One region of the Lactococcus lactis genome, then DNA from elsewhere that is predicted to be linked to it. Evidence: riboswitches for the same ligand, from Rfam matches in the RefSeq annotation. Region 1 holds a riboswitch; the other holds the start of a gene.
The links. A riboswitch is a leader RNA that binds a small molecule or an ion and turns the genes downstream of it on or off. The one in region 1 is predicted to bind magnesium.
Positions count from the first base shown of each region.

Region 2: another riboswitch for magnesium. It lies ahead of mgtA (magnesium-translocating P-type ATPase); the one in region 1 lies ahead of PYW37_RS08300 (FtsW/RodA/SpoVE family cell cycle protein).

Region 1 is NZ_CP118969.1:1,664,219-1,670,081, forward strand. It holds partial or broken gene PYW37_RS08295 (LCP family protein) at 1-381, opposite strand, end outside; gene PYW37_RS08300 (FtsW/RodA/SpoVE family cell cycle protein) at 448-1,611, opposite strand; M-box (ykoK) riboswitch at 1,992-2,153, opposite strand; gene PYW37_RS08305 (metal-sulfur cluster assembly factor) at 2,459-2,791, opposite strand; gene PYW37_RS08310 (YhgE/Pip domain-containing protein) at 2,977-5,247, opposite strand; gene PYW37_RS08315 (TetR/AcrR family transcriptional regulator) at 5,413-5,863, shown strand, end outside.
Region 2 is NZ_CP118969.1:1,273,669-1,279,531, forward strand. It holds gene metE (5-methyltetrahydropteroyltriglutamate--homocysteine S-methyltransferase) at 1-968, opposite strand, end outside; gene PYW37_RS06420 (metal-dependent transcriptional regulator) at 1,124-1,777, opposite strand; gene mgtA (magnesium-translocating P-type ATPase) at 1,871-4,603, opposite strand; M-box (ykoK) riboswitch at 4,861-5,021, opposite strand; gene dltD (D-alanyl-lipoteichoic acid biosynthesis protein DltD) at 5,083-5,863, opposite strand, start outside.

The sequences.
Region 1 (5,863 bases):
AGATTGAATTTTTCCAGATGCATCTTCAATATTCGTCATCGTATCTCGTTCCACTGAAATAATAGTGGTTGTTTTTGTCCGAGGATTCAATGTTAAAATAATTTGAGAATCTGAATTTCCATTCCATGAATCTGCACCACCCCGACTATTATCACCAGTATCCACTCCCATAAGCAAAATAGTTAGTGGTTTTTTTGCAGATATACTAGAACTTTTTATTTTTGTATTTACATGAGTTTTCGTTAATGTTTTCTCTGCTTGAACATAGATAACCGCACTAACTGCCACGACTAAAATAACAAAAAGGGACATAAAACGAACAAAATATACTTTTTTAGACCTTTTTATTTTTTTCTTTTGTCTAATTTCTTTTCTTTTCATATCAAGAATACTTCTTTCTTTTATTAAAAATTATAACTTACTTAAACTCTTTAATTTTTCGTCAGCCTAGCTATTCAAAACCAGTCCTACTGCCAAAGTTGAAATTAAAAATGATGATCCACCTTGTGATAAAAAGGGAAAGGTGACACCTGTTTCTGGAACCAAACCAATTGCTCCACCTAAATTGACAAAAACTTGTATCAACAAAAAAGATGAACAACCAATTGAAATCATTGAATTAAATGGATCTTTTGCCCGCATCCCCACCAAAAGCATTCGGGTAATCATGAAAAAAATGACAGCTAGGATTATAATTCCACCAATGATTCCCAATTCTTCTACTATTACTGAAAATATAAAATCTGTATGAGCTTCAGGCAAAAATCCTTGTTTTTCAATCGAATTCCCCAGCCCTCTTCCAAACCAGCCACCATCTACAATCGCATAATATGAATTAGCAAGTTGATGACCCGAAGAAGCCAAGTCAGTAAAAGGATTAACAAATGCTTTAAATCGAGCATTAATATAAGATCCTGGAATCAAATCGCCTCCACTGATAAAAAGAAAGAGCAAAAAACTAAGACTAATCGTAAGCAACATCTTCCCATAACCTGAAAACCATCGCCAAGAAATTCCACTTGCACCAATCATTATCAAGGCTAAGAGCCCAATAATTGCTGTATTTCCTAAATTAGGCATACTGAGTTCCACTATCATTAGTAAGATAATCGGAAATCGCCATCCCCCTACAACTTTTTTTATGAGATTGTTACCCTTAAAAATTGCTTGAATATCATTTTTCTCAATCTCTTCTTGTCTGTTAGAAAAGATAGAAGCAAGAAACCAAACTGTAAAAAGTTTTGCAAATTCAACCGGCTGAATAGTTCCAATCCCTGGTAAGGGAATCCATCCATGCGCTCCATTCGCTGATGTATTAGGACCCACCCTTGAATAAATCATCAGCAAGATAATAATTAGAAAAATTATTTTTAAAATCTTTTCATTTTTTATAATTCTCAATTTTACTCGATAAATAATAATTAAAGCCACAAAACTTATAATTATAAAGACTCCTTGAGAAATTGCCAATCGATAAGGAGATAGTCCTCGGTTAATTTGATAGGGGACAGTTGCTGAAAACACCATGAGTAAGCCAACAGCTGAAAGAATCAAATAAGGAATCAAAATAGATAAATCTAAAAAACTATTTTTTGTAATTTTTTTATCCATAAATGAATCCCCCTTCGTTAATTTTCCAAATGAACGAAAAGAGTATTTCTAGTTGCAAATCAATGAATAACTTTTTCTTTCTTATTTTTTTATTTTTTATTGTTGTATGAATTAATATTTTTGTCATCGGCTTGTACCTCAATTTCTGATTTATAGTAGATTTTGATTGTACAGCTCCAACTCAGAGAACTAGATTAGATTGAAGTGATAAAAATGCTTGTCCACTTTTAAGCTATCTTTCTTCCTATAACTCTCAGGGTCTGAGCCACTGTTATTCTGTGCTTCCATTTTCACCACCTCCTTTTTTATAAAAAAATTGCCTACGTCGGTTGAACGTAGACAAGGTATGATTTCAAAAAGATACACTATCAAGTGAACTAAAGTACCAAGTATCGTTCAAGCTTTAGCTCCGCAGGGCGATGTTGTTGCACTATTTCACGCCTTCTTTTTTCGACGTGAACTGTTGGCCCTCTCATCGTGTCTCCACGACTCTGCGGCAGCAACCCGTATCCCTGTGGTAGCCTCACCTACCGATGGTTAGAAAATCTCTAACCAAAATTGCTTAAATTAAATTTTCAAAATATTCCTAAGCAAAAAAATCATAACACGACCTATACTTTTAGTCAAATAACAAATGTATTACCTAAATTAAATGTTTTTTTATTGGATTAAACCTCTTGTTATGACTAAATTTTTTAGAAATTAGAACTAAGACAAAAATATTATTTTTTAAAATAAAATACCAAAGATTAAAATATACAGACAAAAAGCTTATAATTGAATAATGAATTTCGTTAATAAATAAAAAACTCCCTGTCAATGCTGACTAAGGAGTTTTTTATTATATTTATCGAATTCCCAAAGCAATACGGGCATAACGACTCATTTTATCAACTGTCCATGCTGGATACCAAACCAAGTTCACCTTGATTTCACCAACTTCTGGCACTTCTTTCAAAGCATCATGAATTTGTTCAGTCAAAAGGTCCGCCAAAGGGCAACCCATTGTTGTCAATGTCATTTTAATTTCTGTAAATCCGTTATCTTCAAAGCTAATTTCATAAACTAATCCGAGGTTGATAATATCAATCCCAAGCTCTGGGTCAATGACGTTTTCAAGGGCAGAGAGAATTTTGTCCTTGATTTCATTCACTTGCTCTTCTGTGTATTTATCTGCCATTTTATCTCCTTAGGCTGTCATAAAAAGCAAAACTTTAAAAGTTGAACGAATGTGCTTTCTAGGACAAATCCAAATTGTCAAATTCTTTTTACAGCTTTATTTTACCAAATTTATTTTAAAATTTCTAGATAAAAAATTACTGACAGAAAAAATTTATTCATAAAATTTTCTGTCAGTAATTTATTTTATGCAAAACGCGAGAATTTCTTGAAGAAACTCAACATGAAAGTAAAGAGAGCGATAATAACCACAAATAGAATTGCTTCTGGTAAAATTGCTCCATTCAAACCAATGGTTTCACGTAACATTTTTAAACCATAAGTCATTGGTAACCAAGGACTGATGACTTGATATATTTTAGGCGCAAGTTGTAAGGGGTAAGTTCCTGCACTCGTCGCCAGTTGTAGAACTAAGACTACAATCATAAGGAATTCACCAATCTTACCTAGAGCCGTTAAGAAGAAAGTATTGATTGCCATGTAAGCGAAGCTGATTAAAAGTACTGACAACAACATTTCCCACAAATGATTTGGTCTCAATCCAAGAAGAGCAACTGCTCCCCAGACGATGATTCCTTGTAAAAGTGCTACCAAACCATTTGTACCAATTTTCGCCAACATAAATTCGCGACCAGATTTCCATTTTTCACCTGAGAAACCAATTCCAATCACAACATTTGTCGCAAGGGCACCAATAAAGAGAGCAACATTAATCATGTATGGTGTCATTCCTGCACCATTTTCTGGTACATTGTCATGGTCAGTATGTTTAAGTTTCAACGGTGCAGCTACTTTTTTAGCATTTTCATTAGAATTATTAGTTGCTGAGAGAGTATCATCTGCTTTGGTTAACGCTGTTGACAAGTTATTAGCCCCTGTATTTAGCGTGCCCAAACCACTTGTTAAACTTGAACCTCCATTTGCCAATTGTTGTGAACCAGAGGAAATTTGTTGAGCACCCCCTGCCAATTGATTTGAACCTGAAGTTAAAGTTGAACCATTCGCTTGTAATTGTGACAATCCAGAAACTAATTGCATTGTCCCGCTTTGTAAATCTTTTGATTTACTTGCTAATTGTTGAGCGCCAGCGTTTGCTTGATTAACTCCGTCAGCATATTGGGCAAAACCAGGTGTGACTTGATTTGCTAGGGCACTATTTACGTCAGAAAGCCCTGTTGACAATTGTGAAATTATGGCATTTGCACCAGGAAGAGCAACATTAGAATTTTGGACAAGTTCTTTGGTTTGATTTTGAATTCCCATCAATTGATTGCCCACATCAGTTAAACTATCCGCAACTGAAGTCATACTTGTTTGAATAGGAGATAAAGTTGACTGAGCAGAGTTTAAAATAGCTGCATTTAGTTCGTTTTGTTGGTCAGTTTTCAAACTATTATAAGCCTTTGTTTGAGCCATCGCTTTGATTTGATTAGGAACAATATCACTTAATATCGTTTGCGTATCTTCTAAACTTTTTTTCACAGAAGCTAAATCATTTTTCACGGAATCTGCTGAACCCGTATCATTAGCACCATTTTGGATAGCATTATTTAAATCAGTCAGGCCATTTTGAAGCTGGCTAATTTGAGCCTGTTGTTCTGCTGACAAAGCTGTTTTTTGTGTCAATTCTGTTAAACCTGCTGACAGCTCTTTTGATTTATCAGCCAGTGTTTGTGTACCTGCTGCCAATTGTTGCGTTCCACTGACAAATTGGTCAGCACCAGAAGAAAGTTGTTGTCCCCCATTGGCAGCTTGATTCACTCCTGATACATATTTATTTAAGCCTGAATTCAAATTATTTGCGCCGTCAGTGAAAGTTAAACTTGATGAAGATAAAGTATTCAAATTACTACTTAATTCTTTTGAACCATTCAATGCTGACGAAGTTCCATCAGCCAATTTATTTGAACCGTCAGAAGTTTCTTTCATTCCTGACTTCATATCACCAAGCTTAGCGAAAATTTCTTTGGTGTAAGTCTCTGTGATATTTTTTGAAACCTCTGATTTCAGCTGATTCATCGCACTTTCGCTCATTTTTGATGAAATATAGTTATGACCACGTGTCGTTTGATAATCTAACTGAACCGTTTTTGGTTTCTTATTCATTAAGGTTGTTGCATTTTCTGAAAAGTTTTCTGGAAAAGTGATAACCATGTAATAATCACCTTTTTTTATCCCTTTAGAAGCTTTATCCTCCGAAACAAAATGATAATCTAAATCCTTTGATTTTTTCATTTCAGCAATGACATCATCACCAAGTTTGAATTTTTTTCCGTTCAATTCAGACGTCTTGTCCAAATTTACAACCGCTACTGGTAAGTCATTCAATTTACCGTAAGGATCCCACATAGAACCTAAGAAAATATAGTTATAAATTGCTGGTACAAGTGCCAAAGCGATAATAACAATAATAAAAAATTTGTGCTTTAAAATGGCTTGCCATTCTTTTTTTAACATCTTTTCCCCTTTCTTTATGGACAACACGTCCAAAAACTGTTACAATACGTATTATAAACTTTTTAGAAAATTTGACAATTATTATCCATTCAGTTTTGGACATATTTTTAAATTTGTCTAAATGAAGCACTTACATTCTAAAAAGGACGGAGGTCCCCCCTTTAAATGTCTAATGACAGCAGAAAAGATCGTACAAAACTTCAATTACGAGATGCCATGATTCAACTTTTAGGCGAGAAATCTTTTGACCAAATTTCAACGACTGAACTTGTGAAATTAGCTAAAGTTAGTCGTAGTAGTTTTTATACTCATTATCAAGATAAATATGACATGATTGAAGCCTATCAACGTCGACTTTTTGAGACTATTCAATATGTCTTTGAAAAAAATAACGGAAATATTCATGCAACAATGCTTGAAACTTTTGAATTTCTAAAAGGAAATCAAATATATGCCGCTCTTCTTTCGGAAAATGGTAGCAAAGAAATCCACCAGTTTATGTTGCAAAAACTCAAAGAACTTATTCAAAGTTCCTTTTTCCCTCAGTCTAAACATCTTAAATTAGGAAAATTAGGGGAAATTTATGCGACAACCTACTATGCTAATGCTATTTTTG
Region 2 (5,863 bases), 390 kb from region 1:
CAGCTTGTATTAATTACGATATCTGCTACTGCATCTAACGCGGTTAGTAGCTCAAGTGTCTTTTGATAATTATTACGCCAAATATTTTTTCCATTTACTAGTCCTGCAAAAAGTATTTTCTCTTTGGGAAAACCGTATTTTTGAATAAGAGCTAAAGAATCTCTTCCTTCTATAAAATCAAGACCAATACCATCAAAATCAAGCTTTACTATTTCTTTATAGCTATCACGAACATCTCCAAAATATGTTTGAAGAAGTATCTTAAGGTTGTTTTTACTCTTAAGTAGTTCTTCATAAATACTCGCAAATAATTTTTTTTCTTCTTCAGTTTGGTCTAAAACAAGTGCTGGTTCTTCAATCTGTAACCATTCTACTCCTAGTTGATTAAGTTCTTTTAGTAGTGTTTGAAAAGCTACAATAACATCATATAATACTGTATCTTTTGTGGCTCCTGACTTGTAATCTGCTAAAACTAAAAATGTATATGGGCCAATAATTGTTGGTCTGGTTTCAAATCCAGCAGATTTTGCTTCCTTATATTCATTTAATAATTTTGAAAAATTTGCTTTAATAATCGTATCTTTGTTAATTTCTGGAACTAAATAATGATAGTTTGTATTAAACCATTTTTTCATTGGTCTTGCTTTTACGTCATTTTGTTCATCTTGGAAACCACGCGCTAATGCAAATAAAGTATCTAGTTCATTTAATTCTAAATTTTTATAAGACTCTGGAATTGCACCAAGAGCAATTGATAAATCTAAGGTTTGGTCATAGAAAGAAAAGTCATTGGAAATAGGTGAGTCAATTCCAGCTTCTTCTTGACTTTTCCAATTTTCCAACCGAATTTCTTTGGCTACTTTTTGTAATTCTTCTTCTGTAATTTCTTTACGAAAATATTTTTCAAGAGCAAATTTTAATTCACGGTTTGAACCGATACGTGGGAAAGCAATAATTGATTTTTTCATAGTCATAGTCTCCAATTTTTAATAGGTCTATCTTATCAAATTTAATAAAACTTTAATAATACATTTTTAATATGATGACCTATAGTTTAAAACTATATGAAAACTCAAAAATAAAAAGTCCAAATAAATTTCTTGGACTTTTAGTGTATCTTATCTTATCTTCTATGCATGAGATGAATTTTAGATTGTAAAAATGGTGGGATTACAATTGAACTTTCTCGATCTTCTTTAATAATTATTGATTTATCTTCTAATTTATCGATTACTTTAATAAGATGTGGAAGAGAAATTTCTAATTTTTTGAAAAAGTTTTTTCCTTCTTCTTCTATAGTAGTAACGTGGTAAGTCTGATCAACTTGTGCTTCATCAAGTGTGAGTTCCACTTCATTTTTCAGCCAAAATGATTCTGTAGGAATTTCTGAGCCGTGAGGGTCAGTTGCTGGATAGCCCATCAGGACATACAGAGATTCAATCAACCTTGGTGATGAAGCATGTTCTAAATTTTCGGCTTCATCGTGCACTTCCTCCATTGTATATCCAACCTTCTCAAAAAGAAAAGTTTCCCAGACCCTATGACTTTTTAAAATAAATCTCGCTTCGTGATTTCCTAAGTCTGTAAGTGATACCCCATAATAAGGTTTATGAATAACAAGTTCTTTTTTGGCTAATCGTTTAATCATTTCAGTGGCGCTTGGTGATGATACTGATAATTTTTGAGCAATGGCATTAATACTAACAGATCCATTATTTTCATTTTTTAGGCTATATATTGCCTTTAGATAGTCTTGTTCATTTTTTGATGTTTTCATTTTTTTACCTTACTTTTCTTGATTTAATTATAGCATAGACTATACCAAAGTAAAATAAAAGTGGGATAAATTATCACCACTTTTATTTTTTATTTAAAGTAATTCACCGTATTTTGAAACAAATATTTTTTTAAATATGGTGACAAGCATCATATACATCACTACTGTTAAAATTAGCCATGGGAAAAAGTTAATTGGTAAAGCCATTAAACCAATTGAATCTCCAAAGCTTGTGAATGGAATGATTGTGAGTCCAATGATTCCCATGAAAGTTAAGATTGTTAATGGAGCCGAAGCACGACTTTGTAAAAATGGAATTTTAGGAGTACGAATCATATGGATAACCAAGGTTTGAGTCCACATTGATTCAACAAACCAGCCAGTATGGAAGAGCGCGATAAATCCAATATATGCTGTACTTCCAGGAACAAGAGAGCTAAATGGTCCAAATGTTGCTGGACAAATCACAAAGAACATTAGGAGATAAGTTGTAATATCGAATACGGAACTTGTTGGGCCAATCCACAACATGAATTTACTTACAGAACTTGCATCCCATTTTCTTGGAACAACCAAATATTCTTCATCGACATTATCCCAAGGAATAGCGGTACAAGAGAAATCATAGATTAAATTAAGTAAGAGAATATGAATAGATAACATTGGAATAAATGGTAAAAATGCACTAGCGATTAGAACTGAGAACATATTACCAAAATTAGAGCTTGCTGTCATTTTTATATACTTAATCATGTTAGCATAGGTTTTTCTTCCTTCAATAATTCCTTTTTCAAGAACCATTAAATCTTTTTCTAACAAAATTACATCAGCTGACTCTTTGGCAATATCTACAGCACTATCTACTGAAATTCCAACGTCAGATGATTTCATTGCTGCTGCGTCATTAATACCATCTCCCATATAGCCGACACTATTGCCTGAATTTCTAAGTGTTGTTACTATTCTGGCTTTTTGTTGAGGTGATAACTTAGCAAAAACAGAAGCTTCCTTGGCAACCTTTGCCAATTCATTATCATCTAATTGGTCGATATCAGAACCTAAAATAGTTTTATCAACTGGAAGTCCTACTTGTTTGCAAACTGAACGAGTAACTTTATCGTTATCACCAGTCAAGATTTTAACTGATACCCCATATTTATTGAGTGCTTTGATTGCTTTTGCTGTAGATTCTTTGGGTGGATCAAGAAAGGCAAGATAACCCATTAACACCATTTCAGATTCATCTTGAACCGAGAATGTATCTACTGGTGAAGGATTTGTTTTTTGAGCGACTAAAATCACGCGCATTCCTTCTTCGTTAAGTTCATCAACTTTTTTCAGAATGTATGCTCTGAGTTCAGGAGTTAAATGAACAACATTTCCCTTATCTTCGACTAAAGTACAGATGTCTAACATTTCTTCAGCTGCACCTTTAGTAATCATTTGCGTTTTTGAAGTCGCTCCATTAGTATTGCTTTTTACTACAACACTCATCCGACGTCTTTCAAAATCAAAAGGAATTTCATCAACTTTTGTATATTTACTACTTAGACCACCCAGTTCAGGATTTTTATCTTGCTTGGCTTCGGCTCCTTCGATAATTGCCAAATCCATTAAATTCTTTAAACCAGTTTGGTAGTAACTATTCAAAAATCCATGTCTTAATACTCGAATATTTTCTTGCCCATGAATATCTAAATGACGCATTAATACTACTTTATCTTGTGTTAATGTTCCAGTTTTATCAGTGCAGAGAATATTCATTGAACCTAGATTTTGAATAGAATTTAGGTTCTTGATGATTGTTTTTTCTTTTGACATTGTGACTGCACCTTTTGCTAGGCAAGTTGTCACAATCATTGGTAACATTTCTGGTGTTAAACCAACAGCAACTGCTAAAGCAAATAGTGCAGCTTCCATCCAATCACCTTTAGTGAAACCATTGATCAATAAGACAAATGGAACCATAACTAACATAAAGCGAATAAGGACCCATGAAACTGAGTTAACGCCTTTTTCAAAAGTTGTTTTAGTTGAGTCTTCGGTTACACTTTTTGCCATTTCACCAAAAATGGTCGCATCTCCAGTTGCAATTACAACTCCATAAGCACTACCAGAAATGACATTTGAACCCATGAAGGCTAGGTTTACTGACTCTGTGATTGAATCATCTTTTTCATCAGTAGCTAAATCTAGTTTTTCTACTGGTTCGCTTTCACCAGTTAAAGAGGCTTGGCTGATAAATAAGTCTTTTGCTTGAATAATCCTAAGGTCTGCTGGAACCATGTCTCCAGCTGATAGATGGATAATATCGCCTACGAGAACTTCTTCAATAGGAATCTCTTGACTTCCTGATTCTAATCTATGAACGTTTGTCGTCGTCGTAATCATTTTTAAGAGATTCTCAGCAGCATTTCCACTTCTAGTCTCTTGAACGAAACGCAGAATTCCTGAGATTAAAACCATTGTAGTAATGATAATGAGTCCTTGGGGATTTTTCTCACCAGGAGCTGCTAAGATAATATCCGTAAAAGCTGAAACTAATGCTAAGACAAACAATATAATGGTAAAAGGATTGATGAACGCTTGATAAAGCCGTTTAATAAGTGAAGTTTTTTTACCACGCGTAATCGTATTATCTCCATATTGTTCACGAGAGATCTCTACTTGTTCTTCACTTAATCCTTTATTTGATGTTTTAAATTTTTGAAATAGCTCCTCTTTTGTAGAAGTTTTTGCAAATTCTAATCTTGCATTTATTTCATTGTTATCTACAAATGTTGTAGCTCTTTTTGTGTTTTCGAGTGTTTTTCTAATTTTTTTCATTGGTCTGTACCTCATATTCTATAATATTTTTGTGTGTACAGTCCCAAACGTTAGGCACTTTAAAGAAGGTGATAAAAACGGAAAGCTGCTCTTATCACGTTAAATATCTGCGGCCTATCAGGCTCGGGACTATTAATACTCTGGGATTCCATTTCCGTTTTCACCTCCTTTTTAAATATAAAAAAACCTTGCCTACAAAACTTAAACGTAGGCAAGGGAATAATTCCAAAAAAGATACCACTACTATAGAGCGAATCAGTTACAAGCTATCGTTCAAGCTTTAGCTCCGCAGGGCAATGTTGTTGCACTATTTCACGCCTTGTTTGTCGACGTGAACTGTTAGCCCTCTCATCGTGTCTCCACGACTCTGCGGCAGCAACCCGTATCCCTGCGGTAGCCTCACCTACCGACGATTATGTCATAGACATAACCTTTATTATTATAACTGACATATTCTTTTTTGTCAATCTTTTTTATTTTTAATTTACTATAGACTCTGTTGCACCATTCATTGCCCAATCTTTTGATAAAAATAACGAATTATCAATATGATAGTTGACCTTGCTTGGTGTCTTCATGAATTTTTCAATTGCTTTGTCTGTAGCCAACCAACCTATAGTACCAAAGTGAACAGTATCACCAGAGGCATAAGGTGTGTTATACATATCTGTTAAGTCAGCAATTTGATAAAAGCCTTGACTGCGCAATTGCGTTTTAATTTTAGAGCTAAAATTTTCGAGTGTTGCTTTTGATACTCCAGTGTAAGATGACCATGAGCCGTTTACTGGTTGAATAACAAATAAAACATCATTATTATTTTTGGCAAAGACATTTAAGAGCTGTTGGAAATCTTGATACTCTGGACTTTCTAAATAGGAAACATGTTTTTTGTAATTTTCTAGATGTTTATATTTAGATTTTATTTTCTTATCCCAAACTTTATTATTGATTTGGAAAGGATTGTTATTTGAACTATCTTTTCCTTGGTCAACTGCCAATTTTTCTAAGTTTTCAGAGGTTGGATCATTGGGTAATTCTTTAGCAAACTTATTAATTTTTGGTGTAAGTCCAAGAGGTTGTGCTGTGAATTGTGAAACACTTGAGAAGAGTAAATCTTCTTTTCGCCAAAATTGAAGATTGGTCGCCACAGTCATTTTTTGTAGAGTGGTCAGTGGTTTTTTATCTGCTAGACGTTCTAGAGAATTATAAATCGTCTCTTCAGATTTAAGCGATCTAAATCTTAATAAATGTTTTGCAAGT